One region of the Cellvibrio sp. ARAG 10.3 genome, then DNA from elsewhere that is predicted to be linked to it. Evidence: predicted binding sites of a transcription regulator. Region 1 holds the regulator's gene; the other holds the start of a gene.

Region 1 (8,154 bases):
CCTGAGCGTATGAAGCGTGACTTTACCTCGTGCACCGACGCGCTTTTTGCGGCGGAGCGATTGGGCCAAAAAAACCAGAAAGGCTTCTACGACTACCAGACCGACAAAAAGGGTAAACCTGAAAAAGTATTCAATGAGGATGTACTGGCGCTTCTTAAGCCCCACATTACCGGGGCGGTCGAGGCTTCTGATGATGACATCATCGCGCGGATGATGGTGCCTATGGCCACTGAGTTGGCCCGTTGCCTGGAAGAAGGCATCGTGGAAACGGCGGCCGAGGCAGATATGGCCTTGGTTTACGGTACGGGATTCCCGCCTTTCCGGGGCGGTGTCTTCCGCTGGATTGATTCTATTGGTGTAGGCGCATTTTGTGAAATGGCAAAGCGCTACAGTGATCTTGGTGCGCTTTACGAGCCGCCCGCCAGCCTGCAAAAAATGGCTGCCAATAACCAGAAATTTTACGGCTAAGCATGCGCCGCATCGTCAGCGCCTTGAGTCTTTAAAGGAGAGAAACTGTGAGTCTACATCCAAGAGATGCCGTTATCGTCGATTACGCCCGCAGCGCCATGGGCCGGTCTAAGAATGGTTGTTTTCGTCATGTGCGTGCAGATGATATATCTGCCGCGATTATCAAAGGATTATTGGCTAGAAACGAACAGCTCGATCCGGCAACAATTGATGATTTGTTGTGGGGTTGTGTCATGCAGCGCGAGGAGCAGGCCTTTAATATCGCGCGCAATATTCTGTTGTTAACCGGCTTGCCGCACACGATTCCGGCACAAACCATCAATCGTTTGTGTGGCTCCTCCATGTCTGCCTTGCATACGGCTACGGCGAATATCCGCGCTGGTCTGGGTGATGTTTACCTGATCGGTGGCGTTGAGCACATGGGGCATTTACCCATGTATGAATCAGTCAATCCCAATCCCTTGTTGGGCCTATCGGTTGCCAAGGCAGCCGGTAATATGGGCATGACGGCGGAATATCTGGCGTTGCTGCACGGTATCAACCGCCAGCAGATGGATGAGTTCGGCGCGCGTTCTCATCAGTTGGCGGCCAAAGCCCGCGCGGAAGGGAGGTTTAAGCGCGAGATTATCCCGGTTGCAGGCCACAATGCAGATGGTTTTCCGATGATGATTGAAGATGACGAAACCATCCGGCCAGATACGACGGTTGAAGCCCTGTCCAAGCTGCCACCGGTCTTTGACCCTAAAAATGGTCAGGTGACCGCCGGGACCTCGTCCCAGGTCTCCGATGGTGCATCTGTCATGCTGGTCATGTCGGCTGAACGCGCCCAATCATTGGGGATGAAGCCGATTGCCCGTGTAACGTCTCTTGGCCTGGCGGGTGTCGATCCGTCGATCATGGGTTACGGTCCCGTGCCGTCTACCGAAAAAGCGTTGCAAAAAGCGAATTTGTCCATGGATGACATTGAGTGCGTGGAGCTGAATGAGGCGTTTGCGGCCCAGGCCTTACCCGTATTGAAGGACCTCAAGCTGCTGGAAGACATGGACGAGAAGGTCAATCTGCATGGTGGGGCTATCGCACTGGGGCATCCCTTCGGCTGCTCCGGCACCCGCATAACTGGCTCGCTTCTGACGGTAATGGCAGAAAAAGATGCCACCCTCGGTGTATCCACCATGTGTATCGGATTGGGGCAGGGAATCACCACCGTACTTGAGCGACTGAACTGATTTTTCGGGCACTTACCTTCGAAAATGCCGGAGTTCATACTCCGGCGTTTTCATTCCTCTCGCCTCGGGCGGGCTGTCAGGGTTAACCGCATCTGCTAGACTGCCGACCTTTCTTGTCATGCCATCCAGAGGCTAGCGGTGATTGTCCACGCGGTATCCAACCCCGAATCGTTTATCAATGATCAAATAACGCAACTGATGGCATCGGCGGCAGTCCATCGGTGTTTTGCTATTGAATACGCCTGGCATCAGTACTATCTCCCGTCACAGCCTGAAATCCAATTCATCGCTTTGGTTGCCCTGAGTAAAGAGCGTGATTCATACAAGGTCCATGCTACGCTATCTGCCGTATCGGCTGAGTTGCGTGCACTTATCGTCGCGCTGTGCGACCAACCTGAAAGCCTTGTCGACTTTGTCCGGCAACATCAATTGCCTTGGTTCGATCTATCAGCACCGCTTATGCTGGAGCCTGTTTATATTCCGAAACCCTGGGGCCAGGAAATCTGGTACACAGGTATTGAAGCCCGAGGCCAATCCTGGGTGAGCGCGCAAGGGCGCCGGATTCCTTTACCCTGGCTGCTTTCTTTGATGCCTGATTTTCTCGCCGCCGGCTCTGCACAACATATCATCCTGTTAAAAATCCTTGATCCTTTACCTGACGAACGTTACGGCGATCTCTATTTTGAGATGCACGAGCAGAAGCAGGAAGTCTATGTTATTACGCACATTGATTCTCAGGCCTGGCCTGATGGAATCGGGGGGATTCGCCTGGGATTCAATCAACAAAAACGTCGTGAATTTAATAATGATGCTGCGTTTAAGGCGGCTTATCTGGCAGCGGTCCAGGAATACGAAGCCATCAGGCGCGATATTGACCGACGTCTGGATCAGCAACGCCTGGCCCACAACATTGCCCTCCATGATCCGGTCAATACCGCCACGTTAAATGGCTGGTTGAACGAATTGCCGCAACCCTTGATAACGTTAGAAAATGAAAAACGTGCGGCCATGTATGCCTATACGGCTATGCAGGATTTGCGGGTGGGAGATGTTGTCAAAGTGCCATGTTTTACACCCCATGCATTACAACACGGCGTGCGCACCGTTGAATTCCAGACGCCAGTCTATGAAAGAAAAATTCTGTCTTTCACGCAAAAAGTTTTGACCCAAACACACTGGGACACAGCTGCAGCACTTGCAAACGTCTCGCTTGAAACACCCGCCACTCCCGAGCTTGAGCAGATAAATTCCACAGCTGGGGTTGTAGTTGAACGTGTCGTCGAGTTTCATGATTTTGAAGTCTTGCGCGTAATCTTGAGCGCAGGATCGCGCCATCAATTACCAGTTTGTGTTAGCTACCGCCTGTTGATGGTTATATCCGGCAGCCTTGTGTGCTATGCAACGGAGTCTTCAATGCTTACGCAGGCAAAATATACCGATACCTCTACTTATCTAGCGTCGCAAGCAGTCTTATTGCCTGCATCGCTCGCTCACACTGAGTGGCAGGCCGGTGACGAAGGTGCCATTGTGCTGCTGGCGTTGCCCAAAGAAACTGATCGCGATGGTGAATGCATATGAAACTATGCATTCATTCGGTGATTGCGAAGCGCAGAACATTTTTATGGATTATTGTTACTTGCTTCTATAGCTCGGCTTTGCATGCTGCATCGCAGCCCCTGTTGTGGCAGGTGCAGGATAAGGATTCCCGAGTTCGCCTATATCTATTTGGCTCGTTACATTACGGCGATGAAGCATTCTATCCTTTGCCTGATGCCGTGCTTCAGGCGCATCGAGATTCAGATGTATTGGCTGTTGAATTGGATATCGATGCACTGGATGGAGAAAAAGTGCGCGCGGCCCTCAAGCAATATGGCTATTACCCCAGCGAGAAAAATTTACAAACCCAGCTCGGTGAGAAAATGTGGAAAACATTAACGCAAGTATCCGAGAATCTGGGAGGCGATGCGCAGCAGTTGAAACAATTTAAACCTTGGTTGGCAGCTATGCAGTTGACCAACATGCAATTGGCACGGAGTGATTATCAGCAAGCGTTAGGCCTGGATAAATATTTTCTGACTGCATCACGGGATAAAAAAATTATTCTGGAACTGGAGTCACTTGATGAGCAAATGCAATTATTTAATCAGTTAAGTGACGCAGAACAAATTGAATTTTTGCAGGTTACCTTGAATGAGCAGGGCAAGGCAGAGGAAAGCTTGAAAAGATTGGCAGATGCCTGGTATCAAGGTGATGAACCCACATTAAATGAATTGGTATTCAGTTCATTTCGCCAGAGAAAATTGGGGCATAGGCTCTATCAATTTATTTTCGTTGAACGCAATAAACAAATGCTGCAAATAATTGATACATATATGAAAAAAGCGCAAAAAATTTTTCTCGTTGTGGGTATTGGTCATATGTTGGGCGAGGACGGGCTGGTAGCGCTGTTGGAAGCGCAGGGATATCAAGTGACCTTGGTTACTGGGGTTACTACGGAGGTTAATAGGGGTATTAACGCGGCGGTTAACACGGGGCGGGATGATTGATGCAAGGCGGGTTAATGTTAGAATAAAGCCGTTTTTTCCTTTGCAGGTCAACACTGCAAAACAATAGAGGTTAGTATGCCATCAACGCTATATGAAATTGCCGAGTTACCTAACGGCGATGTCGTGCTGAGAAAAGTCGATGATGAGGGTGGGGAGCCTTTGGTGCGGCTTTGTTTTTCAACAGAATCCCTGGCTTTTATGGGGGAAGCAAAATTTGAGGTCGCGAAAGCGATGATTGAAGCCGGGATGGAAGCCGCCACTGAGCTGGCGGAGCAGGAGCATCTGGATGAGTTTTCTGAAGGTATTCCTGAATTTGAGAAGCCGATCCTGCATTGATTCTATTGGGGCTTTCCGTGCCCCTGCGTCTTCTGATATCTCTCAATGACCTACCGCACGCGCAGTAATAACCCCTGACAATTGCCACGCATCGCAGCAGCTTCCAACTGTTTCAATTCCTTGTCAGTTAATTTGCCGGGGCTGGCGATAACGGTGTGGCTGTTACCTGCCGCCAATGCTTCCCATGTAATCCACAAGGTGTTATGCTGTTCATGGCAATGAATCAGGCGGATCAACCGGGTATCGATACCAAAGCTTTCCAGTGATTGGCGTGTGATGTTGTGGGGCGCAACCCAGGTAATCCAGCGGTCGTGGCAGGTCTTACTGAGATAGGCCAACATTGGCAATAGCAGCGCCGCCTGTTCCGGAGAATGACTGGTTAATACCAACTCAGTTACACCCTTGTTATAGCGGGGTGCACTGCCGGGTTGTTCATCAATACGTACGGTATTAGTCACGACGGATTACTCCTACGCTTAAACCCTCGATACAAAAATCCTGATCCCGCAGATCTACTTCAATCACGTTAAAGTCAGGATTCTCTGGCCAGAGTTCGACTTGAGCCCGATTACCGATGCGTTTGAAACGTTTCACGGTCACTTCCTCGCCGATTCGCGCCACAACAATCTGGCCATTGCGCGCCTGATCAGTCCTGTGCACTGCGAGTAAGTCGCCATCCAGGATACCGGCATCCTTCATACTCATACCTTGCACACGTAACAGGTAATCCGCGCTGGGAGAAAAGAAGCTGTAAGGAATATTGCAGTAATCTTCGATATGTTCCTGGGCAAGGATAGGGCTACCGGCTGCAACCCGACCGACGACAGGAATACCATTATGGGATTCCGGCAAACGAATCCCGCGTGATGCACCAGGGATAATTTCGATTGCCCCTTTTTTTGCCAGGGCTTTGATATGTTCCTCAGCAGCGTTGGCAGACTTATAACCGAGTATGCGAGCAATCTCTGCGCGCGTTGGCGGATAACCGGTTTCTTCGGTGTAGCTCTTGATCAACTGCAGGACTTGTTCCTGGCGGGAGGTCAGATTGGCCATAGGGCGCTCCTGATGAATCTGTTTATTTATACAGGTGTTGTGATTATATACAGTATTTCATCATCCGCAACCCCCTTTTTTCAAGGGGCGGGGCGCCTGAAGTTTAAAGGCGTCGTCCGTTTTTAATCGCCTGGAGTTTGCCGCGTTTGAAATAGAGGTGTTGAATGAACTGGCCGGCACCAGGATGGTAAGTCCACAGGTCAACTTCTTCGCAAGGGACAATGATGGTGGTGTTGGCTTGGCCGACAATGGTGATGGGCTCGCAGTAGCTGTCGGTAAATACCGGCTCCCCGCACCGGTCGATAACATCCGCTTTGGTGTCCCCGGTTTGGATCAGCGAGTTGCTGCAACGCATGGAATCCGCCAATGCGGGTTGTAAATATAATCCGCCGAGAAGGAGCGCGAGATAAGCGCAAATTTTCATGTGATTACCTCAAGGTGGCAGTGGGTGCCGTTGATGGATGATATGCCGTTTGTAGAAAGCTCCGGCCGGATTGTTCGTGCATTTTGACCTGGCTCAGGGTCAGTAATTCCTGTGATGCTGTCGCCTGATATTGCCAGCCCCTGACTTAACTGAAGCTTAACTTCCCGCACGACGTAAGACCCTGTCCATCATCCGTGTACTTAGTATACGTTGCAGAATGCTCATCAAATATGTCGGAAATGTAACGCAATAGCGTGGTTTAGGTGAATCACTTTCCAGCGCGTGTTTCAAGCGCCGGTAAACCGCCTCCGGTCCCAGGGTAAAGGGCGCGGCGGGGCCAGGCTTACTGAGTCGCTGTATGGCCGATGCATATTGATCGGCAAAGCGGCTCTTGTCAGTATCGATATTGGTTTTCAATGCGATGAGGGCATTTTTGCGAAAGTCACTGAGGATGGGGCCCGGCTCAATAAGGCTGACATACACGCCGGTGCCGTCCAGCTCAAGTCGCAAGGTATCCGTCAGCCCCTCAATGGCGAACTTGCTGGCATTGTATGCGCCCCGCAACGGCATGGCCGCGAAACCGAGGATCGAGCTATTCTGAATAATGCGTCCCTGGCCCTGCTGAATCATGAGCGGCAGAATTTTATTCGTGAGCTCCAGCCATCCGAACACATTGGTTTCAAATTGGCGGCGCAATACATCGCGGCTCAGATCTTCTACTGCGCCGGGTTGGCCATAAGCTCCGTTGTTGAATAATCCATAGAGTTTTCCCTCTGTGAGTTCCAATGTTTGGCTTACCGCCCGTTCAATACTGGCGGAATCTGTCAGGTCCAGTTGGATGCACGTCAGGCCGTCAGCCTGGAGACGTGATACATCGGTGAGCTTGCGGCAGGAGGCAATCACCTGGAAGCCATCCGCCTGCAATGCTTTTGCGCAATAGTAACCAATGCCGGTAGAGGCGCCGGTGATCAAAACACTTTTATTACCTTTCATGGCGATAACCTTGTGAGCAGCATGCAAATGCGTTGATTAAGCATTCCTTAACAAAACTTCCTTTCAAATTGGTCGATATTTATTGCACTATAAGCCCGCTTGTTCGGGCCGCGCCCGAAAAAAATAAAATGATATTGGCAATGATATTTCTTCAATACGGGGTTAACTATTTATGAAATCCTTATATCTGATGTGTTTTGGTTTACTTCTGGCCGTTCTCTTGATGGGGTGTCAGGATGATGGAACGGCTTCTTCTGACGTTATTCAACCGCAAGCAGAGAGTGACACCGCTGTCATGCCGAAACAACCACCTTTGCACGATTTTAAAGTGATTGCTTATTACATGGAGGACGGTTCTGATCTGGAGCGTTACAACTTCAATCACCTTACTCACATCATCTACAGCTTCTTGCATCTGAATGGCAATCAACTCAGTTTTGATTCAGATGTAGATAAGCTGGCGCTGCAACGCCTAATTGCATTAAAAGAACAATATCCGCATCTCAAGGTGATGTTATCACTCGGAGGCTGGGGCGGCTGTGAAACCTGTTCCGAGGTCTTCAACAGTGCAGAAAATCGTGCGGCCTTTGCGCAGTCCACCCTGGCGATTATTGAAGAGTACGGCGCAGATGGTATCGACCTGGATTGGGAATACCCGACCATCCCCGGCCATCCCGGTCACCCTTATGCGGATTATGATAAGGATAATTTCACGGCATTGACCCAGGCGTTACGCGATAGCTTTGGTGATCGCTATGAATTAAGTTTTGCCGCCGGAGGCTTCGATAATTTTTTGCAGAACGCGGTGGATTGGGATGCAATTATGCCGCTGTTTGATAATGTCAATCTGATGAGCTACGACATCGTTAACGGCGCGACACCACATACAGGACATCACACTGCGCTTTACTCCACACCCGAACAAAAAGACTCTACGGATAACGCCGTGCAATTCTTGTTAAGCAAAGGTGTGCCGCCGGAAAAAATAGTGATTGGCGCCGCGTTTTATGCACGTGTTTGGGAAAACGTTGAAAATATCAATCTGGGTTTATATCAGCCCGGTAATCACATTGAAGGCGCGAAATTTAAAGATTACGCCACGGCCTAT
Region 2 (8,154 bases), on a different contig from region 1:
TTTCCACCCCATTTCCGTGCCTATTGCGAGATGGCGGATGCCAATCCACACACCACCCATCAAGCCATTGAACGGCATCTGATTGGCGTCACCCGGGAGCAGATCGCCAGCGCCTTGATGTCGCTGTGGTCGATGCCGGAGGAAGTTGTCATCGCCTTGCGTCACCAGAGCAACCCCGGTTACAGCGGCGAACACCATGAATACGCCAAGCTGATCTTCGTCGCCCAGCGTTTGCTGTACCAGCACAACATTGGCCGCGGTCCCAAACTGGAGGTTCCCGAGGACATCTTTGAAGCGTTACACCTGGACCCTGAGAAGGCACGCACCACAGTCACCAACATCATCGAATCCGAAGACGAGTTAAAACATATTGCTTTACAGCTCACCCCGCACTGATCGACGTCGCTAAACCCTCCTCCCGGTCAGGGAGGCATCAGTGCGGGATGAGACAAAACCTTTTCATCGACTATGACCCGCAGCCCGCTTGCGGGTAAACTCTCAGCACCTCGCTGTGTGAGAGCAGCGTTACGTCATCGATGAGAAATTCCTATGTCTGAACATGCAAGTGCCGCTGTTGCTGCGGCCAAGATCCTTGTCGCGCGCCGCCTTACCGGAGAGGCAGGGCCGCGTTTACCCGAGCCTTGCCGCCCGGCGGATATCGAGGCCGCGCTGGCCATCCAGGCGGCGGTAACCGACCTCTGGTGCGAAAGCCAGGACGATTCCGTCGGCGCCTGGAAGTGCCTGCAACCGCCACCGGACAAGCTGGTGGTCGGCCCCATCTATACCTCCACCATCAACAGTATTCCGCCGGTCGCGATCTGGCCCAAGGGTGATCATGCGCGCATCGAGCCAGAACTGGCGTTCTTCTTCGGTAAAGACCTGCCGCCGCGCGCTGAACCCTATACGCCCGCCGATGTGGATGCCGCCATCGCGCGTACTCATTTGGCACTGGAATTGATCAACAGCCGCTACGAAGACCCGGCCAGCGCCGCGTTCCCGGAGATGCTGGCTGACGGCCTGGTCAATCAGGGGCTGTTTATTGGCCCGGAGGTGAGCGCGGAAAAATCCAGACAGGCCAGCGAGATTCAAATCCATATCGAATATGCCAACGGCGAGACCAGCGAGCACGCCGGTCGCCATCCCAATACCCATCCGCGGGCGCCGCTGTACTGGCTGGCGGAATTCCTGCGCAGTCGGGGTCAGGGTATTGTGGCGGGGCAAGCGGTCATCACCGGTTCTTACGCCGGTGTTATAGAAGTACCATTGAACACCAACATCAAGGTCTACTACACCGACCTCGGGATGTTGGAAGTCAGCTTCACGGCGAAGTGATCGCGCATATCATCCGCCGGTAAAGACAACTCAGGAGTAGTGTCTATGTCTGAATCAAACGCCGAAAAGCCCTTTTTTTCCTGCCAGATTCCGGTTCGTTGGGGCGATATGGATGCCTTCGGGCACGTCAATAACACCCTGTACCTGCGCTATATAGAGGAGGCGCGCTTCCAGTGGATGATGAGCAAAGGCATCCCCATCGGTGGCGATTCCTACCCCGTGGTGGTGAAGATCGGTTGCACCTTTTACCGGCCGGTATTCCACCCGGAAACCTTGCGCATCGATTGCTATATCTCCGATCCGGGCCGTTCCAGTTTTATGGTGGATTACAAGATCTACACCTCGGCTGACCCGGAGAATCCGGTAGCCGACAGCTTTTCCAAGGTTGTCTGGGTCGACGGCAAGACAGGAAAATCCATGCCACTACCGGATGCAGTGCGCGCCTGGTTTGATTAACCGGCTCAGTCGTCCAGTAGGCCGAAATCTACCGGTGGCAAGTGTTCAACAGCCGGTTTAGCAAACAAATAACCTTGGAAAAGGTTAACCCCCATCGCGCGCAGGGTATCCAGCTCTGCGCGGGTTTCCACGCCTTCCGCGATGATGGTGATATCCAGCTCCAGCGCGGTACTCACCACGCCTTTCACAATAGATTGACGAACACGATTACTGTCGAGGTTGCGGATGAGATCCATGTCCAGCTTGATGATGTGTGGCTGAAATTCGGCCAGCAAATTCAAACCGGCGTGACCTGCGCCAAAGTCATCAATGGCCGTAATGAAACCGCGGTTGCGATACTCGGAAAAAATATTGGCCAGGTGGTCTGGGTCGCGGATGGGTTCGGATTCGGTGACTTCGAAGATTATTCGCTCACACGGAAAGTTATTCTTTCGCGCCGCCTCCAGAGTTGAACGAATGCAGGCGGCGGGGCGGTAAACAGCGTTAGGCAGAAAATTAATGCTCAGATAAGACTGCATCTGCAAACGGGTAGCCCATTCGATAGCCCGTATTCGGCACAATTGATCAAACTGGTACCGGTTGGCCTCGGTGACCTGGCTGAGGATGGCGTATGCACCCTCGCCGTTGATGCCGCGTACTAGCGCCTCATGGGCAAAGACCTCGCGTTTACTGATATCTATAATCGGCTGAAATGCCATGGTGAATTCAAACGGCAGGGGCGGCATGCTTTTGCAATCCACGCATCCGGCGGGTCGGCTATCTATCTTTTCTGACATTCACAACCTCATGATTCATCTCGGAAATTTGCCTGTAACGGCCCTCAAGTTCCCCAAAGTATAGGCGACCGGACGTTAGGGGGCAGTCAGAAAATCATCGCCACGCCACGGGCAGATGCGCCTCGCCATTCGGTAGCGCCAAGTAGAGCTCGCAGAACAACCGGCAGGTCCCGATTGCCACATCAGGGTGGCCAACTGTACATCCACACAGTAAAATCGGACGAACCCCTGAATCAGCGCTGGAAAAACGGTAGACTAGCCGCCTTTCCACCGCCACCCGACGATAGACGTGCTTATGGATGTTTCGCTCCTGCTCAATCACCTTAACGATGCCCAACGTGCCGCTGTGTCAGCGCCGGCGGGCAATCAGCTGATCCTCGCCGGCGCGGGCAGTGGCAAGACGCGGGTGCTGGTGCATCGCATCGCCTGGTTGATCCAGGTCGAGCGGGTATCGCCCTATTCCATTATGGCGGTGACCTTTACCAACAAGGCGGCGCGGGAGATGCGCGGGCGCCTGGAAGAGCTGTTCAGCGAAACTCACCAGAACATCAACACGCGCAATATGTGGGTGGGGACATTTCACGGTTTGGCGCATCGCTTGTTGAAAGCCCATTGGCAGGACGCGAACCTGCCGCAGAATTTTCAGATCCTCGACAGCGATGATCAACTGCGCCTGATCAAGCGTGTGTATCAAACCCTGAATCTCGATGAGAATAAATGGCCGCATCGCCAGGCCCAGTGGTACATCAACGGCCAGAAAGATGAAGGCCTGCGCCCGCAGCATATCCAGGAAACCGGCGACCCGTTTGTGCGTACCATGTTGCAAATTTATCGCGCTTATGAAGAAGATTGCCAGCGCGGCGGCATGGTGGATTTTGCTGAGTTGCTACTGCGGGCCCACGAACTCTGGTTGAACAAACCGCATATCCTCGAACATTACCGCAATCGTTTTCCGTTTATCCTCGTCGATGAATTCCAGGATACCAACAGCGTGCAATACGCCTGGTTGCGCGTGTTGGCAGGTAAGCAATGTTATGTGACGGCGGTGGGTGATGATGATCAGTCCATCTACGGTTGGCGCGGTGCCAAGATTGAAAATATCCAGAGTTTTGCCGACGACTTTGGTAACGCGGAAACCATTCGCCTCGAACAAAATTACCGTTCCACCTCCATGATTCTTGAAGCGGCCAACGCGGTGATTGCACATAACTTTGGTCGCCTCGGCAAAGAGTTGTGGACCGAGGGCGCCGAGGGTGAGCCGATTTCGCTGTATGCAGCCTACAACGAGCAGGATGAAGCGCGGTTTATTGTGGAACGCATCCAGGAATGGATTCGCCAGGGTAACAACAAAAATGCCTGCGCGATTTTGTATCGTTCCAACGCCCAGTCGCGCGTACTGGAAGAGGCCTTGCTGCGTGAAGGCATTGCCTATCGCATCTACGGCGGCCAGCGATTCTATGATCGGCTGGAAATTAAAAACGCTGTGGCCTATATGCGTTTGATCAATAATCCCCACGATGATGCGGCGTTCGAGCGCGTCATCAATACGCCGACGCGCGGTATCGGCGGTAAAACCGTGGATGATATCCGCCAGTTTGCGCGGGAGAATGGTTGCTCACTGTGGCGCGCTGCTGAGATGATGATTTCCAATCGCGTGTTAACCGCGCGCGCTGGCAATGCGGTGCAAACCTTTATTACCCTGGTCAGCAAACTCGCTCACGACGCGAATGAAATTGATATCCATGGCGATGTGCCGACGCTGGATCAGATTGCGCGGCAGGTTATTGAAGACACCGGGCTGCTGGATTTTCATCAAAGTGAAAAAGGTGAAAAAGGCCAGGCGCGCAGCGAAAACCTGCAGGAATTGGTTAACGCCTGTCGCGTGTTCGATGTGGATGAAGAAGATGAAATGTCGGCGCTGCAACAGTTTCTCGATACGGCCGCCCTGGATGCCGGTGAAACCCAGGCTGACGAATTTGAAGATGCGGTGCAGATGATGACGCTGCACTCGGCAAAAGGTCTGGAATTTCCGTTGGTGTTTATGGCCGGTGTGGAAGAAGGTTTGTTTCCCCATAAAATGTCGGCGGATGATCCCGACCGTTTGGAAGAAGAGCGCCGCTTGTGTTACGTGGGTATTACGCGGGCGATGGAAAAACTGTTCATCAGTTATGCGGAAACCCGGCGTCTTTACGGTAACGAAACATTTAATGCGGTGTCGCGGTTTGTGAAGGAAATTCCGAGCAAGTGTATTCAGGAAGTACGTTTGAAGACGGCGGTGACGCGGCCGGTGAGTTATCAGCGTAATGCCGGTAATGCGGCGCGTTTGAGTGACAGCGGTGAGGGGACGGGTTTTCATTTGGGCCAGCGGGTGCAGCATGCGATTTTTGGCGAGGGTGTGATTTTGCATTTTGAGGGCCAGGGTGCTGGGGCGCGGGTGCAGGTGAATTTTGATAATGAAGGGAGTAAGTGGTTGATGATGCAGTATGCTAATTTGGCGGCGATATAGAGGTTGTTGAGAGTTGTGCTTTGCAATCCGTTTTTCATGCGGTTATACGTTTCGAAAACGCATGAACACTTCCCTGTGGCTCCCTCAATTCATCCGTGAATTGAGGGTTTCGAAACATATAACCGCATGAAAAACTTACAATGTGCGAGTGGCGAGAATTAAAAAACACAATATTAACCACAATAACGAATAACAATCATGACTGAAACATCCCCACAAAAAGTTAATTGGTATCCCTTGGTAATCCTGGCGCTGGTGGCAGTGTTGGTGTTGGTATTTTCGCTGTTGGTGCTGGAAAAGACCCGGGTTAAGTCCACCGGTGCGGAGGCGTTTGAGAAGGCGGTTCAGCCGAGTTATCGGTGGCGGATGGTGACGACCTGGCCGAAGAATTTTCCGGGTTTGGGGACTACGGCTGAAACCTTTGCCGCGTATGTTAATACGATGAGCGATGGCCGTTTGCAGGTTCATGTGTATGGGGCGAATGAGATTGTGCCGGCGATGGGGGTGTTTGATGCGGTGTCGTCGGGCAGTGTGGAGATGGGGCACGGCGGAGCTTATTATTGGCGCGGCAAGGCGCCGGCGGCGCAATTTTTTACGACGATTCCGTTTGGCATGAATGCACAGGAGATGAATGGCTGGTTGCATCATGGCGGTGGGTTGGAATTGTGGCGTGAGGTGTATGCGCCGTTTAATTTGATTCCGTTTGCCGGGGGTAATACCGGGATTCAGATGGCGGGTTGGTTTAATCGTGAGATCAATCGCATTGAAGATTTGCGCGGGTTAAAGATGCGTATTCCCGGCATGGCAGGTGATGTGTTTAATCGGGCGGGTGGTACTTCGGTGAATATTCCCGGCGGTGAGTTGTATACCGCGTTGCAAACCGGTGTGATTGATGCGGCGGAGTGGGTTGGGCCGGAGAATGATCTGGCGTTTGGTTTTCATCAGGTGGCCAAATATTATTATTACCCCGGCTGGCAGGAGCCGGGTTCTACGCTGGAGCTGATTGTTAACAAGCAAGCGTTTGAGTCACTGCCGAAAGATTTGCAGGCGATTGTCACGGTGGCATCGCGTGCGGCGAATCAGGATATGCTGGACCGTTATACCGCGCGAAATAATGCGGCGTTAAACGAGTTGGCAGAAAAAGGTGTGGAGGTTCGGCGCTTGCCGGATGAGGTGTTACAACACCTGTACGACATCAGTATGCAGCTCTACGCTGAGCAGGCGGCAAAAGATCCTATGTTCAAAAAAGTTTATGATTCCTATCAGGCATTCCTGCAAATGGCCACTGAGTATCACAAGGTTTCGGAACACACCTATTACGATGTCCGCGAAAAAACGCAACAAAAAGCGCAGTGATCGTAGGTCGGATTAGCCGCACGCGCGGCGTAATCCGACTCCACCACTTGTACAATCACTTCACCATCAAAAACTGTACCTGATTACGCAGCTCTTTTTTCTCCTGCGTATCAAAGGGCAACACCAGATCATCCTGCCCGTCGTTATTCACATCCATCACCCGCACCTTGGAACCATCGCGCGGAAGTGCGACGTTAAATTGCAGGCGCTCCCGATCAAATAATTGTTTTTCATCACTGCGGTTAACGATCAGCCGCTGCTGCTTTTCACCGACCCACAAGTCTTTGTAGGTTTTATCAACATGGCCGGCCAACTGAAACAGCGGCAGGTCAACGCGACCACCGCTGATGCTGATACTGGCGGTCGTCTTGTGAATATGGTCCGACTTTTCGTTGAAGCTCCGGTCTGGTTTCATGCGATAAAATTGTACTTCCATCCCGGCGTTGCCGCTGATCAGCGCGCGCACCATCAGGCCCAGGCCAAAATGCACACTCGGTGTATAAAAATCCTTGCGGCCGTCGCCATCGATATCCGCGAATACAGATTCAAATTGTATTCCATGGGTATTGATGCGCGTGTTCGGCTTTACCTCGAAATAAAGACCCTCGTCACCAGCGCGACCGTAATGAATCAGGTAATCGTAATGTTGCTCCAATGCATCGGCAAACTTTTCACGGCGGATGATGATGTCCGCCAAATCGTCGCCATCCAGATCGGTCACATCAAATAAGCGATTGATCAGCAGACCGTCGTAATTGCGTCCATCGCCCGGGCGCAAGCTGGCTTCGCTGTCGGAAGAAATTGTCATGCCCGGGCGATAGATCCTGGCTTGTTCAGGAAAGCCGCCATCTTTATCTTGGGTAAAGATCAGCAGTTGATCATCGCGAGCAAAAACAATATCGGTTTTATCATCAAGGTTGATATCCACAAGGTAGGGTTTGCGGGGCGAGTAGCGCGGAACTTCTTCGTAGGTTTCCACTATCGCATCAACAGTCAGGGGAAAATGGGCAAAGCTGCCGTCGTCGCCCTGCAACCACAAGTGATAACGGGTGAAGTCGGCGATCAACAAATCACTTAAACCATCGTTATTTACATCAACCACCATATCGGTATGGCGCAAACGTTTTTGATCTGCCAGTGTATAAATGGATGAGGTTTTTATCAGCGGGGATAGGGTATTGTTGCTCAGCGAATAGTGGCTCACGCCCTCGGTGGTATGAAATACCAATTGTTTTCCTGTGTGGCCGCTGAGTTGCATCGCGCTGAAAAATTGTGCTTGTGTGGGAATGGTGATAGAGCGCGCACTGAAATTTTCCAGATTAATTATCGACAACCAGCGCCCATCGGCCGCATGGCCAGAAACCGCCAGGTGATTATTGATCGGCGGATTATCAGATAGAGAGTTATCTGGCAGCGAGTTATCAGACGGGGAATTATCAACCACTGAGTGATTAGCAGGGGATTTGTTAGCCTCCGGGTCACCGGGAAGCAATACCAGGTCGCCATTCGCGGGATGTGTTAAAGGAACGGTCTTGAGGCTGAACGCCAGGGCGTGAGCCTGTAAAGCAATGCACGCCGCCAAAGTGCCGACAATTACTGGAAATTTTCTCACAATCCCTCCGTTGATAACCCTGTAGCGGTATAGACAAGCTGATCCGCGATTCTTTCAATGTCAGGCTGTAAGCTTGAGGATCATCGCTACGAATGTGACTTGCCACGCGCTTTGGC

Evidence for each region. The regulator LexA, encoded in region 1, represses DNA repair genes until DNA is damaged. The targets are predictions, from matches to a motif close to ACTGTNTNTANANACAGT.
Region 2: the regulator LexA is predicted to act here: its motif matches at 2,759-2,776, upstream of uvrD (DNA helicase II).

Annotation. Positions count from the first base shown of each region.
Region 1 covers NZ_JBPYCU010000002.1:345,705-353,858, reverse strand. The annotation lists gene fadB (fatty acid oxidation complex subunit alpha FadB) at 1-468, shown strand, start outside; gene fadA (acetyl-CoA C-acyltransferase FadA) at 516-1,694, shown strand; gene ACSV5M_RS04210 (hypothetical protein) at 1,833-3,272, shown strand; gene ACSV5M_RS04205 (TraB/GumN family protein) at 3,269-4,240, shown strand; gene ACSV5M_RS04200 (hypothetical protein) at 4,316-4,576, shown strand; gene ACSV5M_RS04195 (cell division inhibitor SulA) at 4,627-5,034, opposite strand; gene lexA (transcriptional repressor LexA) at 5,027-5,629, opposite strand; gene ACSV5M_RS04185 (DUF2845 domain-containing protein) at 5,733-6,053, opposite strand; gene ACSV5M_RS04180 (SDR family oxidoreductase) at 6,210-7,046, opposite strand; gene ACSV5M_RS04175 (glycoside hydrolase family 18 protein) at 7,219-8,154, shown strand, end outside.
Region 2 covers NZ_JBPYCU010000001.1:488,525-496,678, forward strand. The annotation lists gene ACSV5M_RS02020 (HDOD domain-containing protein) at 1-396, shown strand, start outside; gene ACSV5M_RS02025 (fumarylacetoacetate hydrolase family protein) at 550-1,332, shown strand; gene ACSV5M_RS02030 (acyl-CoA thioesterase) at 1,378-1,788, shown strand; gene ACSV5M_RS02035 (EAL domain-containing protein) at 1,794-2,564, opposite strand; gene uvrD (DNA helicase II) at 2,860-5,070, shown strand; gene ACSV5M_RS02045 (TRAP transporter substrate-binding protein) at 5,269-6,426, shown strand; gene ACSV5M_RS02050 (FG-GAP repeat domain-containing protein) at 6,482-8,038, opposite strand.